Regions from separate parts of the Kitasatospora sp. NPDC002040 genome, predicted to be linked through region 2. Evidence: predicted binding sites of a transcription regulator. Region 2 holds the regulator's gene; the other holds the start of a gene.
What was found. Region 2 encodes HspR, which represses chaperone genes until heat shock. Its sites were predicted from a motif close to TTGAGNNNNNNNNNCTCAA; they were not measured.
Positions count from the first base shown of each region.

Region 1: a site for HspR is predicted at 3,225-3,243, ahead of lon (endopeptidase La). Genes of this name have one in related genera too.

Region 1 is NZ_JBEOXV010000003.1:437,903-443,926, forward strand. Features, by position in the region: gene ABT118_RS12270 (sensor histidine kinase) at 1-1,149, opposite strand, end outside; gene ABT118_RS12275 (response regulator transcription factor) at 1,234-1,968, opposite strand; gene ABT118_RS12280 (rhomboid-like protein) at 2,511-3,137, shown strand; gene lon (endopeptidase La) at 3,266-5,710, shown strand.
Region 2 is NZ_JBEOXV010000021.1:7,538-13,561, forward strand. Features, by position in the region: gene ABT118_RS29120 (LuxR C-terminal-related transcriptional regulator) at 1-620, shown strand, start outside; gene ABT118_RS29125 (hypothetical protein) at 641-1,267, opposite strand; gene ABT118_RS29130 (helix-turn-helix domain-containing protein) at 1,876-2,871, opposite strand; gene ABT118_RS29135 (heat shock protein transcriptional repressor HspR) at 3,081-3,584, opposite strand; gene dnaJ (molecular chaperone DnaJ) at 3,592-4,731, opposite strand; gene grpE (nucleotide exchange factor GrpE) at 4,837-5,442, opposite strand; gene dnaK (molecular chaperone DnaK) at 5,439-6,024, opposite strand, start outside.

The sequences.
Region 1 (6,024 bases), on a different contig from region 2:
CTCCTGTTCGGACGGTACCCCGCCGGGCAGCGTGACCACGATTCGGCACCCCCGGGCGGTCTCCGCCACCCCGATCCGGCCGCCGTGCAGATCGACCGCCCAGCGCGCGATGGCGAGGCCGAGGCCGGTGCCGCCGTCGCTGCCGGGGCCCATCGCGGTGGCGGAGCCGCTGCGGCCGAACCGCTCGAACACCCGCCCGCGGTCCTGCTTGGGGATGCCGGGGCCTTGGTCCTCGACCTCCAGCCGGAGCGCGCCCGGGCCCTCGCCGGCGCTGGCCCGGACGGTCACGGTGCCGCCGGTGGGGGAGTGCTTGCAGGCGTTGTCGACCAGGTTGGCCACCACCTGGTGCAGCCGCTCCGGGTCGGCCACCGCGGCCAGCCCGGGCGGCCGGACCTCCAGCGCCAGCTGCACGTCGTCGCGCCGCCCGTACGCGCCGCCGGCCGTCGCGCCGTCCACGGTCACCCCGCGCAGCACGCCGTCCAGGAACGGCCTGACCTCGAACGGGCGGGCGTCCAGCGGGACCACGCCGTCGTCCAGTTTGGAGAGGTCGAGCAGGTGGCTGACCAGGCGGCCGAGCCGCTCGGTCTGCTCCAGGGCCGCGCCGAGCGTCTTCGGGTTCGGCTGGACCACGCCGTCCACGACGTTCTCCAGCACGGCGCGGAGGGCGGCGATCGGCGTCCGCAGCTCGTGCGAGACGTTGGCGATCAGCTCCCGGCGGTGCCGGTCGGCGGCCTCCAGGTCGCCGGCCATCTTGTTGAAGGTGGCGGCCAGCTCGCCGATCTCGTCGCGGGAGTTGACCTCGACCCGGCTGCTGTAGTCGCCCTCGGCCATCGCCCGGGCGGCGGCGGTCATGTCGCGCAGTGGCGCGGTCAGGCCGTGGGCGAGGAACTGCATGAAGAGCAGGGAGGCGATCATCGAGAAGATCATGATGATCCGGATCTGGGTCTCGGACCGGATCGCGACCACCACCATCAGGCTGGCCAGGAAGACCGAGACGATCACCAGCAGGGTGAGCTTGCCCTTGATCGACCGGACCGGGTCCAGTGGTCTGACATCGGCCCAGAGCCGGCTGGCGGCGCGGCTGGCCAGGCCGCGGCGGGCCGGATCGCCCTCGCCGCGGGAACCGTTGCGTTGCTGTGGAAAGGTCATGTCGCCTCTGCGTCGTCCCCCCGCGGGACTCCTGGGTCGAACGGACGGAGCGTGGGCCCCCCGGTGGCCCGGCTCCGTGCCCGGCTAGGAGAGGGGTGCTTCCAGGGCGTACCCGACGCCGTGGACGGTGCGGATCCAGCTGGCGCCGATCTTCCGGCGCAGTGCCTTGACGTGGCTGTCCACCGTGCGGGTGCCGGAGGCGTCGGTCCAGTCCCAGACCTCGGCCAGCAGCTGCTCGCGGGTGAGCACCGCGCGCGGCTGGGCGGCCAGGCAGGCCAGCAGGTCGAACTCGGTCGGCGTGAGGTGGACGTCACCGCTGCCGATCCGGACCCGGCGCTGCACGTGGTCGATCTCCAGCTCGCCGAAGCGCAGGCTGCCCAGGGCAGGGGTGCGGGCGGCCTGCTGGGCCCGCTCGACCCGGCGCAGCAGCACGTTCACTCTCGCCGCCAGCTCGCGCATCGAGAACGGCTTGGTCATGTAGTCGTCGGCGCCGACCCCGAGGCCGACCAGCAGGTCGGTCTCGTCGTCGCGGGCCGTCAGCATCAGTACCGGCACCGGGCGCTGGGCCTGGATCCGGCGGCACACCTCCAGGCCGTCGAAGCCGGGCAGCATCACGTCCAGCACCACCAGGTCGGGCTGCCAGGTGTGGAAGCCGTCGACCGCACCGGGCCCGTCGTGCGCCACGGCCACCTTGAAGCCCTCGGCGCCGAGCCGGGCCGCGATGGACTCCGCGATGGTGGGTTCGTCCTCGACGACGAGGACTCGTCGCTGAGTGCTCACCGCGCTGCTGTTGATGGGCTCTTGCTGAATGTCTGTCACGGTCACGCCACCGCCCCCAGGGCTGCGGCCCGGCTGTCTGTGGGGACAGCGGGGTCCGCTCGTAGTCGTCTTGTTTCCGTCGGTTCCGGGCCCGTGTCGGGCCCGTCGTGGTCACCCGGACCGTCCGCCGAGGTCTCGGGCTCCGAAGGGGTGCACGGGTGTGGTCCGTGCACCGCTCGGCTCTGTTCGCAGCGTACGGACACCGCGAGCATCCCGGCAGGTGAACCGGACACAACCGGCCGGTGGGCCGGTGCCGACCCTGCCGGGGATGAGGCACGGGGCGATACCTTACCCGCCGAAAATATCGCCCGTAACGGTGCGTATGCCCTCGAAGGGATGGCAGACTCCTCTGCGCGACGGCTACTTGTCCGTAAGCAAAGGGATGGTCCGGACCAAGGGGTGTGCTGGTTCGAACCATGTTCACAGTGGATTCACAGCGGGCTCTCAGGACGGCGAAGTACCGTGAGCACGACAAGTCACATGGTGGCACGAGTCGGGTGGTGGGTGGAATGGCGGATCTCCGGTCACGGTTGCGGAGTTTCGTGCCCACGCCGCGCCGCAACCCTTTCGCTCTCGGCTACCTCGCCGTCCTGCTCGGCACCACGCTGTTCGCCCGCTTCGGCGACGCCGCCCTGGTGGACCGTCTGCAGGAGTTCTCCAGCTCCGACGGCCACAACCTGCTCGACCACCCGGTCCGGTCCCTGCTGCTGAGCGGGCTCTGGGTCGCCGGGCCGGTCTGGATGCCGTACTTCTGGGCCTTCGCCGTCACCGTCGCGCCGTTGGAGCGCCGGGTCGGCGCCCGGCGCACGATCCTGGTGCTGGCCGCCGGGCACGTGCTGGCGACCCTCCTCTCGCAGGCTGCGGTGGGTTTCGCGGTCTCCACCGGCCGGCTCGCCCCCGAGGCGCTGGACAGCGTCGACATCGGCGTCAGCTACGGCGTGCTGGCCAGTCTGGGCGCGCTGGGCGCGCTGCTCCCCGGGTCGGCCCGGCCACTGGTGCTCACCGGTGCGGTCGCGATGACGGGCTACCAGTTCGTCTCCGACTCCGAGCTCGTCACCCGGGTCGGCCATCCGGCCGCCCTGCTGATCGGCGTGGCCCTCGGCCACTGGCTGCGCAGGGGCTCCGGCCGGGGCCTGTCGGTGCGGCGCCTGGTCCCCTCGCGGGTCTGATCCCAGGTCGGCGGCCCGGGCCGACCCGGGCGCGGAGTGATCGCTCAGGGCGAACAATTGCCGGGGAACAATCGGCCTTCGCCAAACCTTAGTCAGGTCAACTCAACTTCACTGACTGGGGAGAGATCATGGCATCGACGTCCACACCGCTCACTCTGCCCGTGCTGCCGCTCGACGACGAGGTGGTCCTGCCCGGCATGGTGGTCCCGCTGGACCTGTCGGACACCGAGGTGCGGGCCGCCGTGGAGGCGGCCAGGTCCGGTGTCGGCACCGGGGCCAAGCCCCAGGTCCTGCTGGTGCCGAGGCTGGACGGCTCGTACGCCGCCGTCGGCACGCTGGCCACGGTCGAGCAGGTCGGCCGGCTGGCCGACGGGGACCCGGCCGCGCTGGTCCGGGCCGTCCGCCGGGTCCGGATCGGGGCCGGGACGACCGGCCCGGGCGCCGCGCTCTGGGTCGAGACCAGCGCCTTCCGCGAGTCCGACCCCGGGCTGCCGGTGGCCGGGCGGGCCGCCGAGCTGGTGAAGGAGTACAAGGCGCTCGCCACCCAGTGGCTGCGCAAGCGCGGCGCCTGGCAGGTGGTGGACCGGGTCGCGCAGATCGACGGCGTCGGCGAGCTGGCCGACAACATCGGCTACGCGCCGTTCGCCAGCGCCGAGCAGAAGCTCAAGGTGCTGCTGGAGGCCGACCAGCTGGCCCGGCTGGAGTACGCGCTCACCCTGCTCCGGGACCACCTCGCCGAGGAGGAGGTCAACGACACCATCCGCAAGGACGTCGAGGAGGGGGTGGCCAAGCAGCAGAAGGAGTTCCTGCTCCGCCGCCAGCTGGACGCCGTCCGCAAGGAGCTGGCCGAGCTGAACGGCGACCCGGCCGACGAGGAGGGCGACTACCGGGCCCGGGTCGAGGCGGCCGAGCTGCCCGACAAGGTCCGCGAGGCCGCGCTCAAGGAGGTCGACAAGCTGGAGCGCTCCTCCGACCAGTCGCCCGAGGGCTCCTGGATCCGCACCTGGCTGGACACCGTGCTCGAACTGCCGTGGAACGAGCGGACCGAGGACGCGTACGACATCGCGGGCGCACGGGCGGTGCTGGACGCCGACCACGCGGGCCTGGGCGACGTGAAGGACCGGATCGTCGAGTACCTGGCGGTGCGCAAGCGCCGGGCCGACCAGGGGCTGGGGCCGGTCGGCGGCCGCGAGGCGGGGGCGGCGGGAAGCGGCTCGGTCAAGGGTGGCGGCGGGCGACGGGCGGGCGGCGCGGTGCTGGCGCTGGTCGGGCCGCCCGGGGTGGGCAAGACCTCGCTCGGCGAGTCGGTGGCGCGGGCGATGGGGCGCGAGTTCGTCCGGGTCGCGCTCGGCGGCGTGCGGGACGAGGCGGAGATCCGCGGGCACCGGCGCACCTACGTCGGCGCGCTCCCGGGGCGGATCGTGCGGGCGATCAAGGAAGCCGGTTCGATGAACCCGGTGGTGCTGCTGGACGAGATCGACAAGGTCGGCTCCGACTACCGGGGCGACCCGGCCGCCGCCCTGCTGGAGGTGCTCGACCCGGCCCAGAACCACACCTTCCGGGACCACTACCTGGAGGTCGAACTCGACCTCTCCGACGTGGTCTTCCTCGCCACGGCGAACGTGCTGGAGTCGATCCCGGAGCCGCTGCTGGACCGGATGGAGCTGGTCCGGCTGGACGGCTACACCGAGGACGAGAAGGTCGTCATCGCCCGGGACCACCTGCTGCCGCGCCAGCTGGAGCGGGCCGGTCTGACGGCCGGTGAGGTGACGGTCGACGAGGCCGCGCTGCGCCGGCTGGCGGGGGAGTACACCCGGGAGGCCGGGGTCCGGAACCTGGAGCGGTCGATCGCCCGGGTGCTGCGGAAGCTCGCGGCGCAGAGCGAACTCGGGGAGCGCGAACTGCCGGTCGCGATCGGTCCGGACGAGCTGCGCGCGCTGATCGGGCGCCCGCACCACACCCCCGAGGCGGCCCAGGAGCCCGGTGAGCGGCGCACCGCCGTCCCCGGGGTGGCGACCGGGCTGGCCGTGACCGGCGCGGGCGGCGACGTGCTGTACATCGAGGCCTCGCTGGCCGACGCGGAGACCGGGGCCACCGGGCTGACGCTGACCGGGCAGCTGGGGGACGTGATGAAGGAGTCCGCGCACATCGCGCTCTCCTACCTGCGGTCGCGGGGCGCGGAGCTGGAGCTTCCGGTGACGGGGCTGCGCGAGCGCGGCATCCACCTGCACGTCCCGGCCGGGGCCGTCCCCAAGGACGGGCCGAGCGCGGGCATCACCATGACCACCGCGCTGGCCTCGCTGCTCTCCGGGCGGAAGGTCCGGACGGACGTGGCGATGACGGGTGAGGTGTCGCTGACCGGGCGGGTGCTGCCGATCGGCGGCGTGAAGCAGAAGCTGCTCGCGGCCGACCGGGCCGGGGTCACCACGGTGATCATCCCGAAGCGGAACGAGCCCGACCTGGACGACGTGCCGGCGGAGGTGCTGTCCCGGCTGACGGTCCACCCGGTGGCCGACGTCCGGGAGGTGCTGGAGCTGGCGCTGGAGCCGGCGGAGGTGCTGGTCGCGGCGTAGCCGCAGTCCGAGGGGCTCGGGGAACGGCGACGAGATCCGGCGTGCGGGTCACTGCGGAAGTGCCTGACCGTGCAAGTTGGTGAGACCTTGTACGAGGTCGGCGTCGCCGTTCCCCGGGCCCCTGGCGGTGCCACCTTGCGCGGCTGTGCTTCCGCACCGTGAGACGGTGGTTGTGTGACGGGTTGTCAGGGCGGGAACATGGGGCCATGACCCGCCACGCGCACCTGAGCCGTCGACTCGATGTCGACCTGGCCCGTGCGTGTTCGGCGATCTGTCGCCGCGCCTGTTGAGCGCGGTGCCCTCCCGCCCGGCTG
Region 2 (6,024 bases):
TGTACATCCAGGACATGGAGGAGATCAGGTCCCGGATCCTGCAGATCGAGGCCGACTGCCGGGAGGAGGTGCTGGCGGCCCAGCCCGGCGGGGCCCGCCCGGCCGAGTTCCTGGCCGAGGCCAGGGAGCGGACCCGGCGGTACCTCGACGACGGCGGGACGATGCGCACCCTCTACCAGCCGGCCGCCCGGCTGGACCGGGCCACGGTGCACAACGCGGCCTCGGTCACCGAGTGGGGCGGCCGGGTCCGGGTGCTGGACGAGGACTTCACCCGGGTGCTGATCTTCGACCGCCGGATCGCGGTGATCCCGGCCGCCGCCGACAACCGCAGCGCCGCGGTGGTCGAGGATCCGGCGGTGGTCAGCTTCCTGCTGGGCGGATTCGAGCGGGACTGGGAGCGGGCCGAGCGGGTCAACTGGCGGACGGGGGCGGCCGAGCTGCCGGTCGCCGACCAGGTCGGGCTGATGCTGAGCAAGGGACTCACCCAGAAGGCGATCGCCAGCCGGCTCGGCCTGAGCGAGCGCACGGTGGCGGGGCACATCTCGCGGCTGCGCGAGCGGTACGACGCCGAGACGCTGTTCCAGCTGGGCTGGCAGATGCGCGGGGACCTCCGGGCCTGAGGGTGGCCCGGAGCCGCCGGTCAGCCGGTGGCGAGGCCCGGGGCCCAGTAGCCGAAGGGGCCGGAGGCGGGGGACTCCTGACGGGGGCTCGGGAAGGCCTCGGCGGGCGCGGTCCAGAAGCCCTCGCGGAGCGAGAGGGCCATGCCGGCCCAGTCCAGCGCGGTCTCCACGGTGTGGCGCAGCGCCTCCTGCGACCAGGAGTCGTCGAAGACCAGCGGCAGCACGGGGGCGACCTGCTCGATGGTGGCGATCAGCGGGTTGTGCGTGATCGCCTCGTCCACCAGCAGCACGATCGGCTTGCGCAGCGAGGAGGCCCAGCCGAGTTCGAGCGCGACGCCGGCCGAGAGCGGGGCGCCGACGTAGGCGAAGACCAGGTCCGCGGTCTGCAGCGCCCGGAAGTCCGACGGCACCCGCGGCTCCGGCGCGCGGCCGGCCACCGTCCAGGCGTCGCTGTGGTGCGCGCTGTAGACGGCGGCGCCGCTCTTGAGCAGGGCGGAACGCAGGGTGGTCAGCCTGGTCCGGCTGGCCAGCGTCACCACACTGTCGGCCGGTCCGGTCAGCCGCATGAGCGGCGCGGCCAGGAACACCCGAGCGCGCCGACCCTCGGGGGTCTGGACGGCGCGATTGCGCAGGTACGGCTCACTCATTGTTGGCTCCGGGGGACGGCCGACCGGGTAGTGGTTGGTGCCGGCAGGCGTTTGGATAGTTGCCGCTCAAGCAAAGGTGTGCGGTGCCTCGGAACTGCTAATTGACGGTTCATTGGCAAGTTTGGGAGATCTTGCAGTGGACCATCGGAGGCGAACTGATCGTCCATCGGGGGCGGCTCTGGCGTCCAGCTTCCATGCCTGTCATCTGGATGACTGGCAGAGAAATGACGCACCGGGGATGGGCTGGTGGATGACACCGCCAGATCAGTACGGCATCATGTGGACGTTAGTCCTATTAGTTCAGCTTGCGTACTCGCTGAAAGGGGTGGGTCTGTGTCTCGTATGTATCGACTTGTCTGCAAGGTTCTCCTGCCGGTCGCCGCCACGGTTGCTGTGCTCGCTGTGGGCACTGTCGCGGCTGGTGGCGCGCAGGCTCAGCCTGCCGAGCACTCCGCCAAGGCGGTCAACGTGGTAGTTGCGCTCGAAGACCTCAACTGGGGTTGATCGGTTCACGGGGTCGGACGAGGTGGTTCCCGGTACGTGGGGACCAGTCTCCTGGGAGCCCGTCGGCCCGGAGATGACGGGAACGCACTTCGCGGAGCAGAGCGTCAGACCTGGTTCGGATCGTTGCTGGGAGCCCGGCCCAGCACGTATCCGAGTTGGAACAGGGAGTCGACGTTGTAGTCCTCCCGCATCTCGGCGATATGGCGCGCGAGAGTGCGCTCGCTGATGCCGAGCCGGCGTGCGATGACCCGGTGGTTGGTCCCGGAGAGCAGCAGGTCGATGATGGTCTGGCGCAGGCGGGACACGACCTGTTGCGGAACGGTCCGGTCGCCGTCGAAATCCAGCGCGCGACTCCAGTTCCGCTCGAATACTTCTTCGGCGAGGAAATTCACCACCGCCGGGTCATAAATGAATGCGGCCAGGTCGTCGTCGACCACGGGTATGACCGCGAATCGCCGGTTGACCACGATCAGCCGGGCGTACGGCTCGTCCAGGGTGCGGAACTGCCACCCCTCGTTCGCCAGTATCGAGACGTAGTCCCTGGTGGGCTGGTGATAACGCGTGCTCGCGTTGTAGATCGTCCGCATCGTCGCACCCTGGCGCAGCGTCGCCAGGTCGCGTTCACGGCTGGAGGCGAGCAGCGCCGGGGGGCGCGGGCCGCCGGGCTGCATGGCGAGGCCCTCGGTGATTCCACTGGCCGTGTCCTGCTGCAGGCGCTGGTTGATCAAGGCCTTGCCGCGGACGTACTCGATGGCCCCGCCGCGCTGATTCGGGGTGTGGAATGCCTCGGCGAGATCGTTCAGATCCTCGGGCAGGGCGGCCGCTCGCGACAGCAGGTCGAGTGCTTGGCGCTGCCAGGCGGAACTCAGACTCGCGGAAAGCTGGCTCGGGTCCACCGCCATGAACGTGCCGGGCTCCTCGCTGTCGGGAATAAGGAGTCCGAGTTCCAACAGTTCGGTCAGGGCACTATTCTCTTCCGACGTGCAGTCGTGGCGGAGAAGTCTGCCATTCTGTTGGATTGCCTTCAGGTAGAGCACGCGTGCATCCGGGGAAAGGATTCGCGAACCGGGTGCGGTGACCGGCTGTTCTCGCGCACTCATCTACGGCTCCTTGTCGTTGACCGAACAAGCAGGCCACGTGACTCAAAGTCTGCTACACCAGGCATCTTAGGCCGCGATCGTAGTCGAGCCAGTCCGTATTGGGAGGTGGGATCGAGCCGTTCGCCGGTCGGCTAGCACTCTCTCACCGGACGCAAGCAGCCGGCACCCCCCTGACGGAGGGAACCGGCGGCTTCGTGCCATCCGACAGGTCAGCGCTTGGGTCGCCAGACCACCAGCGCGCTGGACTGCTGCACCTGCTGGTACGGCACCAGGTCGCGCCGGTAGGACGCGTGCACCGCCGCCTCCCGCTGCTGCAGCGCCGAGGCGGCGCCCTCCAGCGAGTCGGCCAGCTCGGTGATCCGGGACTGCAGGGCGGCGACCTGGTTCTCCAGCTCGATGATCCGCTTGATGCCGGCCAGGTTGATGCCCTCGTCCTGGGAGAGCCGCTGCACCTCGCGGAGCTGCTGGATGTCCCGGGCCGAGTAGCGGCGGCCGCGGCCGGCCGTGCGGTCGGGGCAGACCAGGCCGAGGCGGTCGTACTGGCGCAGCGTCTGCGGGTGCAGGCCGGAGAGCTCGGCGGCGACCGAGATCACGTAGACCGGGGTGTCCTCGGTCAGCACGTAGTGGGTCGCCGCGGGGCGGGGGCGGCCGAGGGCGGGGCCGCCGGGGAGGCCCTCGCCGAGACCGGCGCCGATCGGGTTGTCGGGGGTCATCTGGTCATCACGCTCCCTCTGCCGCCTTGAACAGGGCGGCTCGCGGGTCGTCCGAGGCGGTGGCCTCGCGGTACTGCTCCAGGGCCTCCAGGGCTTCGCCCTCGAGGTGCTTGGGGACCACGACCTCCACGGTGACCAGCAGGTCGCCGCGGGTGCCGTCCTTGCGGGTGGCGCCCTTGCCGCGGGCCCGCAGGGTCAGCCCGTTGGCGCTCCCGGCCGGGAGCTTGAGCTTCACCGAGGGCCCGTTCAGCGTCGGCACCTCGATGGTGCCGCCCAGCGCGGCTTCGGGGAAGGTGACCGGCACGGTGACGGTCAGGTTGTCGGCCTTCCGGCCGAACACGGGGTGGGTTTCGACGTGCACGGTGACGTAGAGGTCACCGGGCTGGCCGCCGCGCTCGCCCTGGGCGCCCTTGCCCTTGAGCCTGATCCGCTGGCTGTCCTGGACCCCGGCCGGGATCCGGACCTGCATGGTGCGGGCCGAGGAGGCCCGGCCGCTGCCGTGGCAGACCGGGCAGGGGTCGTCGACCAGCATGCCGCGGCCCTTGCAGTCCCGGCAGGGCTCGGAGAGCGCGAACGCGCCCTGGCCCCGGCTGACCGTGCCGGCGCCGACGCAGGTCGGGCAGACCCGGGGGGTGGTGCCGGCCTTGGCACCGGTGCCGGAGCAGGGCCGGCAGGCGGCCTGGCTGGTCATCCGCAGCGGCACGGTGGCGCCGTCCACCGCCTCCTCGAAGGCGAGCGTCACCTCGGTCTCGACGTCGGCGCCCCGGCGCGGCTGCGGCTGCCGGCCGCCCCGGTTGAACAGGCCGCCGAAGATGTCGCCGACCCCGCCGCCGCCCTGCGGGCTGCCGCCGAACAGGTCGCCGAAGTCGAAGCTGCCGCCCTGCGGGCCGCCGGCCCGGTACCCGCCGTTGCCGAACAGGGCGCGGGCCTCGTCGTACTCCTTGCGGCGCTTGTCGTCCGACAGGACGTCGTACGCCTCGGAGATGTCCTTGAACCGGTCCTCCGCCTTGACGTCACCCTTGTTGGCGTCGGGGTGGAACTCGCGGGCGAGCTTCCGGTAGGTCTTCTTGATCTCGGCGGTGGTGGCGTCCTTGGGCACACCGAGGACCTTGTAGTAGTCCTTCTCCACGTAGTCCTTCGCGCTCATGGCTGCCGCCACCTCCCGGGGGTGTTCGATGTTGGGTACGCGGATACGGCGCTGCGGAGCCGTCCACCGTCCTGGACGGTGGACGGCTCCGCAGCGCTCGTTCGGTCAGCTCTCCGAGGCACCGTCGGCCTTGTCGGAGTCCGACGAGTCGGCATCCGGCGCGGCAGTGCTCTGGGTGCCCGGCTGGGGCTCCGCCACGGCGACCATCGCCGGACGGATGATCCGCTCGCCGATCCGGTAGCCCGGCTGGAGGATCTGCACGCAGGTGTCCTCGGTGACGTCCGAGGAGTAGCTGTGCATCAGCGCCTCGTGCAGGGTCGGGTCGAAGGGCTCGCCCTCCTTGCCGAACTGCTGCAGGCCCAGCTTGGCGACGACCGTCTCCAGGTTGTCGGAGACGGACTTGAAGCCGCCGGTCACCTCGCCGTGCTCACGGGCCCGGCCGATGTCGTCCAGCACCGGGATCAGGGCCTCCAGGATGTTGGAGACCGCGATCTCGCGCACCGTCAGACGGTCCCGCTCGACCCGCTTGCGGTAGTTCTGGTACTCGGCCTGGAGGCGCTGGAGGTCACCGGTACGCTCGACCAACTCGCGCTTGGCAGCGGCGAGTTCGTCGGAGCCGGCACCGGCGACCGCCTCTTCGGCAGCCTTCAGGACCGCTTCCTCGGCGGCGGAGTCGTCGCCGGGCTCGGTGCCCTGCGGCTTCTCCGTCATGCCGCACCGCCCTTGGGCTTCTCGTCGTCCACGATCTCGGCGTCGACCACGTCGTCGTCCTTGGCGGCACCGGCGGCGTCACCGGCCGGGGCGGCACCCGCGGCGTCGTTCTGCGCGTACAGCGCGGCGCCGAGCTTCTGGGCGGTGGTGGACACCTTCTCGGTGGCCTCGCGGATCGCCGCGATGTCCTCGCCCTTCAGCTTCTCCTTGAGCTCGCCGATCGCGGTCTCGACCTCGGTCTTGACGTCCTCGGGCAGCTTGTCGGTGTTGTCCGCGATGAACTTCTCGGTCGAGTAGACCAGCTGCTCGCCCTGGTTCCGCGTCTCCACGGCCTCGCGGCGCTCGTGGTCCTCGGCCGCGTACTGCTCGGCCTCGCGCATCATCCGCTCGATGTCGTCCTTCGGCAGCGCGGAGCCGCCGGTGACGGTCATCCGCTGCTCCTTGCCGGTGCCGAGGTCCTTGGCGCCGACGTGCATGATGCCGTTCGCGTCGATGTCGAAGGTGACCTCGATCTGGGGCAGGCCGCGCGGGGCCGGCGGGAGACCGGTCAGCTCGAACATGCCGAGCTTCTTGTTGTACGCC